DNA from 3 places in the Bacillus sp. N12A5 genome. Region 1 is predicted to be linked to each of the others. Evidence: riboswitches for the same ligand, from Rfam matches in the RefSeq annotation. Region 1 holds a riboswitch; each other region holds the start of a gene.
The links. Region 1 has a riboswitch for S-adenosylmethionine ahead of metN (methionine ABC transporter ATP-binding protein MetN). Riboswitches for the same ligand answer to the same signal wherever they lie in the genome.

Region 1 (4,970 bases):
GTTAGTCAGGATAATTGTTGCACCGTCTGGAAGGTCTTTCAGTGATTCGTATTTTTTAGAATAAATACCAAATGGCTCTAAGTGAACAGCACCTGCATTCACAAGTTTGTAATCTGTGTTTTCTTTCATTTCTTGCTCAAGGTAAGGAATGTGCTGGAAATAGTTCGCATCCACTTCTTTATCAGCTAAAGCTTTGTTGTACATTTTGTAATCGCTTAGGACTTTCACTTTCAGCGTGTAGCCTTTTTCTTTCAGCAATGGTTCAGCTTCTTTTAAAATTTCCGCATGCGGTGTTTTCGTCGCTGCTACGACAATTTCTTTCTTGCCTGATTCAGCACCGTTATTCGAACCGCAGGCAGCCATAACTCCTGCAAATACAAGCAGTAATGCACCTAAAAATAGCTTTTTCAATGTAAATCCTCCCTTATCGTTTGTCTATAATATTTGTTATGACATCACCGATGATTTGAATAATAAATACGATGATTAAAATAAACACAGTAGCAACGAAAGTAACATCAGTATTATTAGACTGATATCCTTCTACGTACGCAAGGTTTCCAAGGCCTCCTGAACCGATGGCGCCGGCAATGGCCGTTGAGCCGATCAATGCGATGGCCGTCACCGTAATACCGGAAATCAGAGCCGGCATAGATTCTGGAAGCAGCACTTTGAAAATAATTGTAGACGTTTTAGCGCCCATTGATTTAGCGGCTTCAATGACACCTTTATCCACTTCGCGAAGCGCGATTTCAGCAAGACGCGCGTAAAACGGTGCTGAGCCGATAACCAAGGCCGGCAGCGCGGCGTTTGGCCCTAAGATCGTTCCGACTAAGAACTTCGTAAACCCCAGCAGTAAAATAATTAAAATGAGGAAGGGGATTGATCTGAATATGTTGACAACGGCCGCAATCACTGAGTTGACCGCTTTATTCTGCCAGAGGCTCCCTTTGCTTGTCAGAAAGAGCAGCAAGCCGAGAATCACCCCGATGACAAAGGCAAACAGTAAAGAAATCAGCGTCATATAAAGCGTTTCATATGTCGCATTCCACAATTCAGTTAAATCAACGTTCGGGAAGTATTTTTCAAACATTCGTGATCACCTCTGCTTTCACCTGTTTGTCATTAATAAACCGGATCACGTTTTGCACTTCTTCCTCGTCTCCGTCAATATGGATAAACAGTGAGCCATAAGCTCCATCCTTTGTCTGCGAGATTTTCCCTTGCAGAATATTGACGCTGACATTAAAGTTTCTGATCATCTCTGTAATCAGAGGCTGTTCAGCTGAATCACCGACAAATGTGAGCTGAACCGTTTTTCCTGATGCAGCTTCATCAAGAAGGTGCTGAAGCGTTTCTTTTGTTTCTTCCGGCTCTGTCACCTGCTGAACAAATCGTTTTGTCATGTCTTCCTTCGGATTTTTGAAGACATCGAGTACTTCGCCTTCTTCCACAACCTTTCCGTTTTCCATGACAGCGACTCTGTTGCAGATTTTGCGGATCACATGCATTTCGTGCGTGATCAGCACAATCGTTAAACCGAGTCTTTCATTAATATCGGACAATAGATCCAAGATTGAATCCGTTGTTTGCGGATCTAATGCTGATGTCGCTTCATCACAAAGGAGAACCTTCGGATTGTTGGCAAGCGCTCTGGCGATGCCGACACGCTGCTTCTGCCCGCCGCTCAGCTGAGACGGGTAAGATTTTTCTTTCCCTTCTAAACCTACCAGTTTAATCAGTTCATTGGCGCGCTTGATCCGCTCGCTCTTTTTCACCCCGGCAATTTCTAAAGGAAACATGATATTATCTCTGACGGTCCGCGACCAAAGCAAATTGAAGTGCTGGAAAATCATACTGATTTCATGGCGTGCTTTTCTTAAACCCCGTCCGTTTACTTCATTTATCTTCGTTCCCGCCACTTCCACGGTTCCTGAGGTTGGTTTCTCAAGGCCGTTCAGCAGACGGATTAAGGAACTTTTACCAGCTCCGCTATATCCTATAATTCCAAAAATCTCACCTTTTTTAATGGAAAGCGAGACATTTTGGACAGCATTGACATCTCCATGTTTCGACTTATAAACTTTTGAAACATTTTGAAGATTGATCAAAGCAATCACCTGCCTTAACACTATTCTAAGAAATCTTCCGGGTTTTTCTGCAAAAGAAAAGCCTTTCTGCACACTTGAGCAGAAAGGCTTATATAAAATGCCTTTCTCTCATCTTTCAAAGCTAAACGCTTCGTGTGAATTGGCACCATTTCAACAGCGTTGATGGTTGCCGGGCTTCATAGGGCACTTCCCTCCACCTCTCTTGATAAGAGAAATATATAGTCTTTTTCGTCCGGAAATTCTTAATGTAGAATAGCATGGCGAATGATTAAATGTCAATAAAATAAATGATGTCAACTTTTACTATTATAATAATTTACTATATTTTAATTCTTCAAAATCCTCTGAAAAAAGCCATTCGTCAGCCAAAGTATGGCTTCTAGTTTTAACAGGGCTCTGAATGATCCCTTCACTTTCAAGCTTCCGCTCTGGATCAGGTGCTGAAGGGAAATATCTCCGTGCAGTAAATGAATGATTTCTGTTTGGTTTCCGTAAAAGGTCAGGTTGGACGTTTGGGGCGGAGAAATTTTTTTCATTTCTCCCTGATCGTTTATTGAGACGGTTAAGGCTTCTGTTTCTCCTTGGAAGGTAATGAGCAATGTTGAAGCGCTCAAAAGGGGTTTTAAAAACAGATGCTGATACTCATCTTCTAAAACTTCCGCTTTCTCCATATGTACAACCTCCTATTTGTTGGTCATACATACACATTTCTCTCTCTGCCGCAAGAACCCCTTTATAAAACGAACGACAATTTCATTGGAATATGTTGAGAAATATGTCATAAATGGGATGCAGAAGATGATTTTTGTTTGATCAGCTCATATAAATAAGAAACGGAATGAAACGCATATCCTCTTTCGACCACTTTCCCGCCTTTAAACAGCAGAAAACAAGGGACGCTTTCAATTTGATACGCTTTTGCGAATGTCGGAGAATAATTAACATTGTTTTTATAGAAGGCGACATCAGGCAGCATTTCTTTCACCACTGTCAGCATTTTGCTTGCAAGCTGGCAGGTGCCGCAAAACGGAGTATATAAATATAGGAGATACACATCATCAGCGATGTGCTCAAGCTCGTGTTCTTGGAGTTCTTTCATGCTATACACCTCGGGACTTTCTTTCAAGAAAAATAGTATGGACATTCAGATTCGCGCGCAGCAATACAGAAGCGACATGGTGTCTGGGCGCAGCGGCCACTTCCTTATAGGCTCTGTCGATATGTAAATGGCAGGCTTCGTTAAATTCTCTTTTCAGCTGTTTTCTCAATTTCTCTCCTGATTTATCAGCATCAACTAATATATACACGTCTTTATCGTAAAGTTCGTCAGCCAATTCCTCAAGCTTCAGCTGGCTGATTGTTCCGTTTGTGCAGATAATGCGAACCGGTTCATTCAGGACGCTTTCGATTTTCTCTTTATCTGATTTCCCTTCCACAATCATAACCTTTTCCAGCTCATCCATCTTCATCTTCTTCACCTGCCGCGTCAAATTTGAAACGTTCAGATTGTAAAAGAAGGCAGTGAAATTCACCGCCCACATTAACACCAGCCGTTTTCGTAGTCACAATCCACATATTTTTCGTCGTTTCCTGAGACCACATCGGCTGTCTTATAAAATTTCTCATTTTCAAAGGAATAACCTGACTTAAGCTCATATTCATTCATGCTTGTCATTTGGCCGATCATCTCATTATCATGATATAACGAGAGCCGGCCATTTTGAAAGCGGCCTGTCACATCATTTGTGACATCGAGCTTCTGTTTGCTGAAAGCCATATTGGACACCTCCCCATAACGTTAGCGTGTCCAATTGCCTTTCCAGCTATCCTGTTTTAGTCTTCTTGTGTCATCTCTTCGTATTGCTCTGCTGTCATCAGTTTTTCAATTTCAGAAGCGTCAGACGGTTCAACGACGATCATCCATGCTTTTTCGTACGGTGATTCGTTGACGAATTCCGGACTGTCATCAAGATCTTCGTTTACTTCTACGACAGTTCCGTTAATCGGTGCATAAAGCTCGGATACCGTTTTAACGGATTCTACACTGCCGAATGGCTCGTCCGCTTTGATTTCAGCGCCGACTTCAGGAAGTTCGACAAACACGATGTCGCCTAGCTCAGACTGGGCAAAATGCGTAATTCCGATTCTGGCTTTTTCTCCTTCAACTTTTACCCACTCATGTTCTCCTGAGTAACGCAAATCTTTAGGTATGCTCAATTGAATCCCTCCATTTTTTACAGCACTACAATAAGAAGATACCACACTTTTCAAAAAAAATTTACATTAAGCCCAGTTTTCTTCAAATTGGTCTTCTTTAAAACCAACTGTCACTTTTTCGCCGTCTGTTGTAAGCGGGCGTTTGATCAGCATTCCGTCTGAGGCAAGCAGTTCAAGCTGTTCGTCCTCCGACATGTGATACAGCTTTTCCTTCAGGTTTAGCTCGCGGTATTTCATGCCGCTCGTGTTGAAAAATTTCTTGAGATCCAGCCCGCTTTTTTCATAAAGCGCTTTTAGTTCTTCTTTGCTTGGAGGCTGCTCTGCAATATGTATTTCGTTTATGTCTTTCCCATGCTCTTCAAGCCATTTCTTTGCTTTGCGGCACGTTCCGCATTTAGGGTACCAGTAAAAAGTTAACGACATCTTCTTCCCCCTCAATAAAATAATCGAGGTTATTTTAACACAGTTTGTTTTAAAAACCTAAAACAGTGCTTCTTAAAAAAGCTCCGCACACGCGGAGCTTTTGGACAATCAGACAATATATTTTTCAGCCTCAAAAACGCCCGCTGCCGCTTCGCGTTTTTTCTGAATGATGTTTTTAGGTGTTACGCGCGTCAGCTTGCGCAGAGCGGAAAGCATCAT
Region 2 (4,970 bases), on a different contig from region 1:
ACTTTGGGAATGCCTGTTGAATTTAATACACTGATTGTGACAAAAGGAAAAGAAGTTCGCATAGATGAAAATATATTCACGTTAGAAAAAGACGGATACCGAGTATATCCGATGGAGATCCCAATGGATGTGCGCAAAACAAAGTTCGGCGAAAAGTCGGGCACAGCTGAGGTGCAGAAGCTTCAATGGGAAGGCGGCCGGACCATCATTACGTACAAGCTGACTTCTTTGCATTCTGTCAATTAAAACAAGCCAAGAGCGTAATTGCTCTTGGCTTTTGCTTTTTAAACGAGAGGGCCGCCTGCCTGTGCAATGGCATCTGTATGTGCGAACTTTTTGAAATTCTCTTTGAATTCATTTGCGAGGTAGACAGCCTTTTCTCTGTATTCTTCCTTGTTGGTCCACGTGTTTTCAGGCTGAAGAATATGATCAGGAACGCCAGGAACGTGAAGTGGAATGTGAAGGCCGAAAATATCGTCAGTCATCATTTCTGCATCCTCTAATTTGCCTTCAATCGCTGCTTTGACCATCGCTCTAGTGTAAGAAAGCTTCATCCGTTCGCCTGTGCCGTAGCCGCCGCCGGTCCATCCGGTATTGACCAGGAAAACGTCTGCGCCGTGTTCATCGATCTTTTTGCCGAGCATTTCAGCATAGACGTGAGCTGGAAGCGGCAGGAATGGTGAGCCGAAGCATGTGGAGAACGTCGTTTCAGGAGATGTCACACCGCGTTCGGTTCCGGCAAGCTTGCTCGTATAGCCGCTCAAGAAATGGTACATCGCCTGCTCCTTCGTCAGTTTGCTGATCGGCGGCAGGACTCCGAAAGCGTCGGCCGTTAAAAAGACAATTGCTGAAGGATGGCCAGCCATGCTTGGGGTCACGATGTTGTCAATCATATGGATCGGGTAAGCTGCACGCGTGTTTTCAGTATAGAAAGAATCATCATAATTGGCTTCGCGTGTATCTTCATCAACCACAACATTTTCGAGAACCGACCCGAAGCGGATCGCGTTAAAAATCTGAGGCTCCTTTTCTTCGCTTAAATGAATGCACTTGGCGTAGCATCCGCCTTCGATATTAAAGACACCTGTGTCAGACCAGCCGTGTTCATCGTCACCGATCAGTTTGCGGTCAGCGTCTGCTGACAGGGTGGTCTTGCCTGTTCCGGACAACCCGAAGAAAAGAGCGACATCGCCTTCTTCACCGACATTGGCGGAGCAATGCATAGATAAAATATCTCTTTCAGGGAGCAGGAAATTCATAATGGAGAAAATGGATTTCTTCATTTCGCCGGCATACTCTGTTCCGCCGATTAAAATCGTCCGCTTTTCAAAAGAGACAATAATAAAGGTTTCGGTATGTGTGCCATCTGTTTTTGGATCTGCTTTGAAATGCGGAGCAGAAAGAATGGTAAATGGCTGTTCAACAGTTTTCTTATCGTTGCCTTCCGGGCGGATAAACAGCTGTCTGGCGAATAAATTGTGCCATGCGAACTCATTCACGACGGTGATTGGCAGCCTGTATTTTTCATCTGCTCCGGCAAATCCTTCGAAAACAAACAGCTCATCCCGCTGTTTCAGGTAGCTGACGACTTTGGTGTACAGCCTGTCAAACGCTTCTTCTGAAATCGGCTGGTTCACCGTTCCCCAATCGATCTTATTTTTCGTGCTTTCTTCCTCTACGATGAATTTGTCTTTAGGTGAACGCCCTGTGTAAGCACCTGTAGTCGCCCGAACGGCACCCGTAGATGTTAAAATGCCTTCGTTCCGGGAGAGTACTTTTTCTGTAAGCTGTGCTGCTGATAAATTATGACGCACATTTGGACTTGTTAATAAGGCTTGTAAATCAGCGGTCAAATCAACTGAGTTCATATGAAACCTTCCTTTATCGTTTTTTGTGTTTTGCTAATTGTGAATTAGTATAACATATATTTTCAAATAGTCTATACTATTTATCATTTTTTGTGTGTGCGTTTTCCAATGTTTTCCCTCGATATAGGTGCCTATTTCTTTTGAATCATATTGACATTGCAAACCCTTTTACGATAAGATATTTCATTGAGCGGATACTCTTATCCCGAGCTGGCGGAGGGACAGGCCCTATGAAGCCCAGCAACCGGTTTCTCTGTGATTTATTATGTTCAACTATGTGAGACAACCAAGGTGCTAACCTGTTGCAAGGTTGTATGATTCCTTGAGCGATAAGAGTGAAAGGCACAAAGACCAAACCCTTTCCTCGATGGAAAAGGTTTTTTTATTTCATAAATATGCCAATTAACATTCTCTAATATAAAGTTACATTGTATAAGAGGGAGCGAGTTCCGTATCATATATACAAGGTCTTTCGGGAGGCCTTGTGCAGGAGGAAGCAAATCATGAGTAAAAATCGTCGTTTATTTACATCAGAATCTGTTACGGAGGGGCATCCGGATAAAATCTGTGACCAGATTTCTGACAGCATTTTAGATGAAATTTTAAAGAAAGACCCTAACGCGCGTGTTGCTTGTGAAACGTCTGTGACAACAGGTTTGGTTCTTGTCAGCGGAGAGATCACAACATCTACGTATGTTGACATTCCGAAAACGGTTCGCCAAACCATTAAAGAAATCGGATACACACGTGCAAAATACGGATTTGATGCGGAAACTTGTGCAGTTTTAACATCAATTGATGAGCAGTCTGCTGATATCGCGATGGGTGTAGACCAAGCGCTTGAAGCCCGTGAAGGCACAATGAGTGACGAAGAAATAGAAGCGATTGGTGCGGGTGACCAAGGATTAATGTTCGGTTATGCGTGCAACGAAACGAAAGAGCTTATGCCTCTTCCAATTTCACTTGCCCATAAATTAGCCCGCCGCCTGAGTGAAGTCCGTAAAGAAGATATTCTTCCGTACCTTCGCCCTGACGGCAAAACACAGGTAACGGTTGAGTACGATGAAAATAACAAACCAGTCCGCATTGACGCGATTGTAATTTCAACTCAGCATCATCCTGAAATTACGCTTGAGCAAATTCAGCGCAACATTAAAGAACATGTAATCAATCCGGTTGTTCCTGAAGAGCTGATTGATGAAGAAACAAAATATTTCATCAACCCTACAGGACGTTTCGTAATCGGAGGCCCTCAAGGGGATGCGGGACTTACAGGACGCAAAATCATCGTTGATACGTACGGCGGCTATGCACGCCACGGCGGAGGCGCGTTCTCAGGTAAGGACGCGACGAAGGTAGACCGTTCTGCAGCTTATGCGGCAAGATACGTTGCGAAAAACATCGTTGCGGCTGAGCTTGCTGATTCTTGCGAAGTACAGCTTGCTTACGCGATCGGTGTTGCACAGCCTGTGTCAATCTCAATCAACACATTCGGTTCCGGAAAAGCTTCTGAGGAAAAACTGATTGAAGTTGTTCGCAATAACTTTGATTTACGACCTGCCGGCATTATCAAAATGCTTGATTTGCGCCGTCCGATCTACAAACAAACTGCTGCGTACGGCCACTTTGGACGTCACGATGTTGACCTTCCTTGGGAGCGCACAGACAAAGCGGAGCAGCTGCGTAAAGAAGCGTTAGGAGAATAATTTTATAGCCGCTTACTGGTTAAGCGGCTTTCCCTTTTTTACGTTGTATTCATGTTTATTTTTTTACATAACCGTGAAACCAAATACTATTCACAGCGTCTATAAATAGGGGTTCAATGATGACAATTTTAATTATGGAGGCAATACTATGTGTGGATTTGTCGGGGTTTTTAACAAGCATCCGTTAGCTCAAACCGCTGATCAAGAAGAACTAATCAAACAAATGAACCAAATGATCGTTCACCGCGGTCCTGACAGTGATGGATATTACCATGATGAGCACGTCGGATTCGGATTCAGACGGCTCAGCATTATTGATGTAGAAAATGGCGGACAGCCTTTATCATATGAAGATGAAGCATATTGGATTATCTTTAACGGAGAAATCTATAACTATATTGAACTGAGAGAAGAACTTGAAGCTAAGGGGTATACTTTCAACACGGATTCGGACACAGAGGTTCTTCTTGCGACTTACCGTCACTATAAAGAAGAAGCGGCGTCCAAATTGCGCGGTATGTTTGCCTTTCTGATTTGGAATAAAAACGATCATGTGCTTTATGGAGCAAGAGATCCATTTGGCATCAAACCGTTGTACTACACAACAATCAATGATCAGGTTTATTTTGCCTCAGAGAGAAAAAGTTTAATGGTTGCTCAAAATGAGATTGAAATAGATAAAGAGGCACTGCAGCAATACATGTCCTTCCAATTTGTTCCTGAACCAAGCACGCTTGATGCCAATGTGAAAAAAGTAGAGCCGGGTTCACAGTTTACAATCCGCCCGGACGGTAATATCACATTTAAAACGTATTTCAAAGCGAACTTCAAGCCTGTGCAGACTGAAGAAGATAAGCTTGTGAAAGAAGTCAGAGACGCGATTTATGACTCTGTAAACGTTCATATGAGAAGTGACGTTCCTGTCGGTTCATTCCTGTCTGGCGGAATTGATTCTTCCTTTATTGTATCCGTTGCGAAAGAATTTCATCCAAACTTAAAAACTTTCTCTGTCGGATTCGAGCAGCAGGGCTTCAGTGAAGTCGATGTAGCGAAAGAAACTGCGGCGGCGCTGGGCATTGAAAATATCAGCAAAGTCATTTCGCCTGAGGAATACATGAATGAGCTTCCAAAGATTGTATGGCATTTTGATGATCCGCTTGCTGATCCGGCTGCGATTCCGTTGTATTTTGTTGCAAAAGAAGCGAAAAAACATGTAACGGTTGCTTTATCAGGTGAAGGTGCGGACGAGCTCTTCGGCGGATATAACATTTACCGTGAACCGCTTTCGCTTAAACCGTTTGAGCGCATTCCGTCCGGCCTGAAAAAGATGCTTCTGCACGTTGCGGCCGTTATGCCTGAAGGAATGAGAGGAAAGAGCCTGCTTGAGCGCGGCTGC
Region 3 (4,970 bases), on a different contig from region 1:
AAGAAGCTGTTCAGAACACAGAGCACAAAGAAACGCCTTGTTTGGCAGAAGCGAAAAAACAGCTTCATGAATATTTTGCCGGCGAAAGGAAGACATTCTCACTGCCGCTGAGTCAAAAGGGCACTCCTTTTCAGCAAAAAGTGTGGGAGGCGCTGGCGATGATACCATACGGAGAATCCCGAAGCTATGGTGACATTGCCGCTGCGGTCGGCAGCCCGAAAGCGGTGCGCGCAGTCGGACAGGCTAACAAAAGGAATGACCTGCCGATTTTTGTCCCATGCCACAGAGTGATTGGCAAAAACAGCGCGTTAACAGGATACGCCGGGAGCAAAACTGATATCAAAGCATTTTTGCTGAACATCGAGCAAATTTCCTACAAAGAAAAATAAAACATATGGCACGTTCCCTTTTTTCACGGCCGACATATCATTTTATTAAGTGAAAAAAGTTGGTCTGATGAAAAAGGAGGACAAAGCAATTGAAGCCGAGCCGCTCTGAAAAAATTGCTGTTTTTGCCAAACTGTTTGTGAAACTGCATATCTTATCAAGCGCTCAAAAAGATGAAATCATCAATATTAATAAAAACAAACAAAAAAACCGCTGACTCGGCCCAAAATGAGCAAAGTCCAGCGGTTTTTTAGTGAACCTTTTCGCCTTTGAACAGCTGTTCAATTTCTTCTTCATAGGAACCGGTCATAATCCCTTTTTCTGTGATAATTCCTGAAATGAGATGATGCGGTGTAATGTCAAAAGCGGGATTAAAGACAGGCACATCGGTTGGAGCGGTGCGGACTCCGGAAATCTGCCTTACTTCCTCGGGATCCCGTTCCTCTATCGGGATATCATCGCCGCTTTTCACTTTCGTATCAAATGTAGATAATGGTGCGGCGACAAAAAACGGAATATCAAAGGCGTTTGCTAAAATCGCGAGACCGTATGTTCCGATTTTATTTGCCGTATCACCGTTCTTTGCAATTCGATCGGCTCCAACGATGACAGCGGAAATTTGTTTTTCCTTCATCGTATGGGCGGCCATGCTGTCTGTGATCAGAGTGACATCAATGCCTCCCTGCATCAGCTCCCACGCAGTAAGGCGTGAACCTTGAAGGACAGGCCTTGTTTCACAAGCATAAATATGCAGTCCCAAATCCTTTTGTTTGGCCAAGTAAAATGGAGCGAGTGCCGTACCGTAGCGGCTTGTCGCGATAGAGCCGGCATTGCAGATCGTCATAATCCGGTCGCCTTTTTTGAAAAGCTGCAGGGCATTTTGGCCGATCATCCGGCACGTTTCCTCATCCTCGACCTGTATCTGAATCGCTTCATGGACAAGATTTGTTTTTGCTTCATTTACGGAAATGGCGTTTTTGATCGAGTGACTCAATCTCTCAAGCGCCCATGATAAATTAATGGCCGTAGGCCGTGAGCTGTTTAAATACTGTTTGATGTCATCCAGTTTCTCGCGGAATTCCGTGACATCATCTGTTTCGATTTCTTTTGCAGCGAGCGCAAGCCCGAAGGCAGCCGTAATGCCGATGGCCGGAGCGCCTCTTACTTTTAGCGTGACAATGGCGTCATATACATCCTCTTTCGTCGTAAGCTCTAAATATTCCGTCACATCGGGAAGCTTTTGCTGATTTAAAATGGTAATCGCTGTTTCTTTCCATTCAACAGAACGCGGAACAGCAAATGAATGGGTCATGAATGGATCATTCCTTTACAAGTAACTTAAATAATTCAATAACTTCCGTTATCGTTTTGAATTCCGAACGTTTTTCGATAAAAGCTGTGCCTGTGTCCAGCGCCAGCCGTTTTCTGCTGATTCGTTTATCAAACGGCACGATCGCATCCAGATCAGCCACATGTGCCAGACCGATCGTGCGGCGTATCAGTTCGCAGCCGGCAAACCCGATCGCTTCTTCGAAAATATGAGTGAGCGTATCCGCAAGGTACCCGTCGATTTTGGCGTAAACATCCAGGCTGTCCTTCTCCCAGGCTTCACTGAACGTCTCTTTAAACGTTTCCCAAACCCGGCTGACATGTTCATATAACGGCTCTCTGTCATCGCCGTCACGGCTGAGAGCGTTCAAAAATAAGTTGGCGATAAATTGGCCTACATCGAAGCCGATCGGTCCGTAAAAAGCAAATTCAGGATCAATCACCTTTGTTTCATGTTCGCTGGCGAAAATGCTTCCTGTATGCAAATCACCATGAATCAGCGTTTCTGCAGACGTTAAAAATGACTTTTTCAGCTTTGCGGCTTCGATTTTGAGGGTGTCATTATTCCAAAGCTTTTCGACAAAGGGACGAAGCTCTTCTTCAAAATCATTTGTGTCATGGTCAAAGAAAGGGTCTGTAAAGACGAGCCTTTCCGTTATGTCGCACAGCTCCAGATTTGTAAACTGTTTAACAAGCTGTTTTTTCACCTTGGGTTCAAGCGCGTAGTCTGATGAATAGAAAAGTGTTTTTCCTAAAAATTCACCGATGTGCTGTGAAAGGTGCGGATAGGTTTCACCCTCAATAAGTCCTTTTCTTGCGATTTTCAGGTGAGAAAGATCCTCCATGACGGTAACCGCCATTTCCGTATCAGAATAAAACACTCTTGGAACCAGATGAGGGACATGCTCGCCCTGGCGGATGAGAGCGCTGCTTTCGATTCTTGCACGATCGATTGTCAGCGGCCAGCTTTCTCCGACCACTTTTGCATAAGGAACCGCCTGTTTAATGATCAGCGCTCTGTCATGTTCTTGGTCATGAATATGAAACACGTAATTTAGGTTGCCGTCGCCGATCTCCCGGCAGGTCAGCGTGCTCTTGCTTTGGAATAAGCCAAGCTTCACCGCCAGTGCCACAGCGGAGCTTTCATTTAACGTTTCGTATAAAGGTGTTTTCGTGACTGCCATCGTCATAACCTCCAATTATGTAATCTGTAAATATGTTTGCAGCTGAATGGCCGTAAAAAAGCCTCCTTCTCAGAGAGAAGGAGGCTAACATCTATGTCCGCCTCTCTTATCTCTCAGATCAGATCTGAATGGAATTAGCACCGTGCCTTAAGAGACCAGCGTCTCGGCGCGAAAAAGATGCGCCCCATTTCACAATGGAATTACGGTCGGTTGCTGTTGGGGTCAAAAGGCCAAATCCCTCGCCCAACTCTCGATAAGAGAATATATTCACTTGTTAAACAATTCTAATTTATCAGTTGATGAACATACTAACAGGTGTTTTAATAAGTTGTCAATATATTTTTTAATATAAATCTTTTCTGATATCATCAAAAACAGGGATGCTTTCCCGCACCTCGGCGCTTTCCTGAAGGTCAATTTCCGCTCTGACAATGCCTTCTTCCCGGCCGCCTTCAGCTAGTACACGCCCCCATGGATCAATAATCAGGCTGTGTCCGGCGAATTCATTATCCGGATTTGAACCGGTGCAATTGCAGGCTGCGATAAAGCATTGATTTTCAATGGCCCGCGCAATAAGCAGGCTTTTCCAATGATCAAGGCGGGGAAGAGGCCATTCCGCGGAAATAAACAGCACGTTGGCGCCCTTTGTCGTATGTTTTCTGATCCACTCTGGAAAACGGATATCGTAACAGATCAGTCCTGAGCTTTTGACGCCATCAAGCTCAAAATATCCGTCTTCGGAGCCGGCTGATAAATACACATGCTCATCCATCAGCTGAAAGAGATGGGCTTTTCTGTATTCTTTAATGATTTGTCCTTCCTTATCCGCAATGTACATTGTATTATAAACATCAGAACCCTTCCTGACAGCGACCGATCCTGCAACAATATGAACGCGATGTTTTTTTGCCGTTTTCTTCAGCCAGCTCTTAGCAGAACGCCCATCTTCATCAGCAAGCTCATCAAGGTTAGACAGGTCATATCCGGTCGTCCATAATTCAGGCAGAACAAGAACATCAGCATGTTTGCTTTCCTTTTCGATGAAAGATTCAGCCTTTTTTATATTTTCCGAAGGTTTACCATATGAAATATCAAACTGAAGACAAGATATCGTCCATTTCATCTTTTAACACCCCAAATTTTTCTTTACTTTTTTCATTTAACCATATATGATGATGGACTATCATTTCAAGATTTTTTTAGAAGGTGAGAATAGATGAAATTTGAACAGTCTCAGATATTGAAGGAATTGCCTAAACAATTCTTCGCTTCTCTGGTGCAGAAAGTGAACCGAAAGCTCGCAGAAGGACACGACGTCATCAATCTCGGACAGGGAAATCCGGATCAGCCGACTCCGGGACATATCGTCGAGGAAATGAAACGAGCCGTTGCTGATCCTGAAAATCATAAATATTCGTCTTTTCGCGGCTCATACAGACTGAAGTCAGCAGCGGCAGCATTTTATAAAAGAGAATACGGCATTGATCTTGACCCTGAAACTGAAGTCGCTGTTTTATTCGGCGGTAAAGCCGGTCTTGTCGAGCTCCCGCAATGCTTATTGAATCCCGGTGATACGATTTTAGTGCCGGATCCCGGCTATCCTGATTACTGGTCAGGTGTCACACTCGCGAAAGCGAAGATGGAGAGGATGCCGCTCGTAGAGGACAGGGCGTTTCTTCCTGATTACAGCAGCATCGGCGCTGAAGTGAGGGATCAGGCGAAACTGATGTATTTAAATTATCCGAATAATCCGACTGGAGCAGTTGCTACTTCTGATTTTTTTGAAGAAACCGTGCGTTTTGCGAAAGAAAACAGGATCTGTGTCGTTCACGATTTTGCTTATGGCGCTGTAGGATTTGACGGCTGCAAGCCTTTAAGTTTTTTGCAGGCTGAAGGTGCGAAGGATATCGGAATTGAAATATATACGCTGTCAAAAACATATAATATGGCAGGGTGGCGGGTCGGCTTTGCTGTCGGAAACGCTTCTGTCATTGAAGCGATCAATCTTTATCAAGACCATATGTTTGTCAGTCTTTTCAGAGCGACTCAGGAGGCTGCAGCGGCGGCACT

Region 2: another riboswitch for S-adenosylmethionine. It lies ahead of metK (methionine adenosyltransferase); the one in region 1 lies ahead of metN (methionine ABC transporter ATP-binding protein MetN).
Region 3: another riboswitch for S-adenosylmethionine. It lies ahead of mtnK (S-methyl-5-thioribose kinase); the one in region 1 lies ahead of metN (methionine ABC transporter ATP-binding protein MetN).

What each region holds. Positions count from the first base shown of each region.
Region 1 covers NZ_JALAMR010000012.1:109,407-114,376, forward strand. The annotation lists gene metQ (methionine ABC transporter substrate-binding lipoprotein MetQ) at 1-411, opposite strand, end outside; gene metP (methionine ABC transporter permease MetP) at 425-1,093, opposite strand; gene metN (methionine ABC transporter ATP-binding protein MetN) at 1,086-2,111, opposite strand; SAM riboswitch class I at 2,217-2,323, opposite strand; gene MOC09_RS14460 (SCP2 sterol-binding domain-containing protein) at 2,438-2,782, opposite strand; gene MOC09_RS14465 (thioredoxin family protein) at 2,890-3,210, opposite strand; gene MOC09_RS14470 (toprim domain-containing protein) at 3,212-3,574, opposite strand; gene MOC09_RS14475 (YusG family protein) at 3,652-3,888, opposite strand; gene gcvH (glycine cleavage system protein GcvH) at 3,945-4,328, opposite strand; gene MOC09_RS14485 (arsenate reductase family protein) at 4,395-4,751, opposite strand; gene fadE (acyl-CoA dehydrogenase FadE) at 4,860-4,970, opposite strand, start outside.
Region 2 covers NZ_JALAMR010000008.1:32,386-37,355, forward strand. The annotation lists gene MOC09_RS09560 (DUF2584 domain-containing protein) at 4-246, shown strand; gene pckA (phosphoenolpyruvate carboxykinase (ATP)) at 285-1,868, opposite strand; SAM riboswitch class I at 2,066-2,204, shown strand; gene metK (methionine adenosyltransferase) at 2,372-3,574, shown strand; gene asnB (asparagine synthase (glutamine-hydrolyzing)) at 3,723-4,970, shown strand, end outside.
Region 3 covers NZ_JALAMR010000002.1:382,906-387,875, forward strand. The annotation lists gene MOC09_RS02375 (methylated-DNA--[protein]-cysteine S-methyltransferase) at 1-389, shown strand, start outside; gene MOC09_RS02380 (hypothetical protein) at 479-604, shown strand; gene mtnA (S-methyl-5-thioribose-1-phosphate isomerase) at 638-1,699, opposite strand; gene mtnK (S-methyl-5-thioribose kinase) at 1,707-2,900, opposite strand; SAM riboswitch class I at 3,004-3,160, opposite strand; gene MOC09_RS02395 (carbon-nitrogen family hydrolase) at 3,244-4,023, opposite strand; gene mtnE (methionine-glutamine aminotransferase) at 4,117-4,970, shown strand, end outside.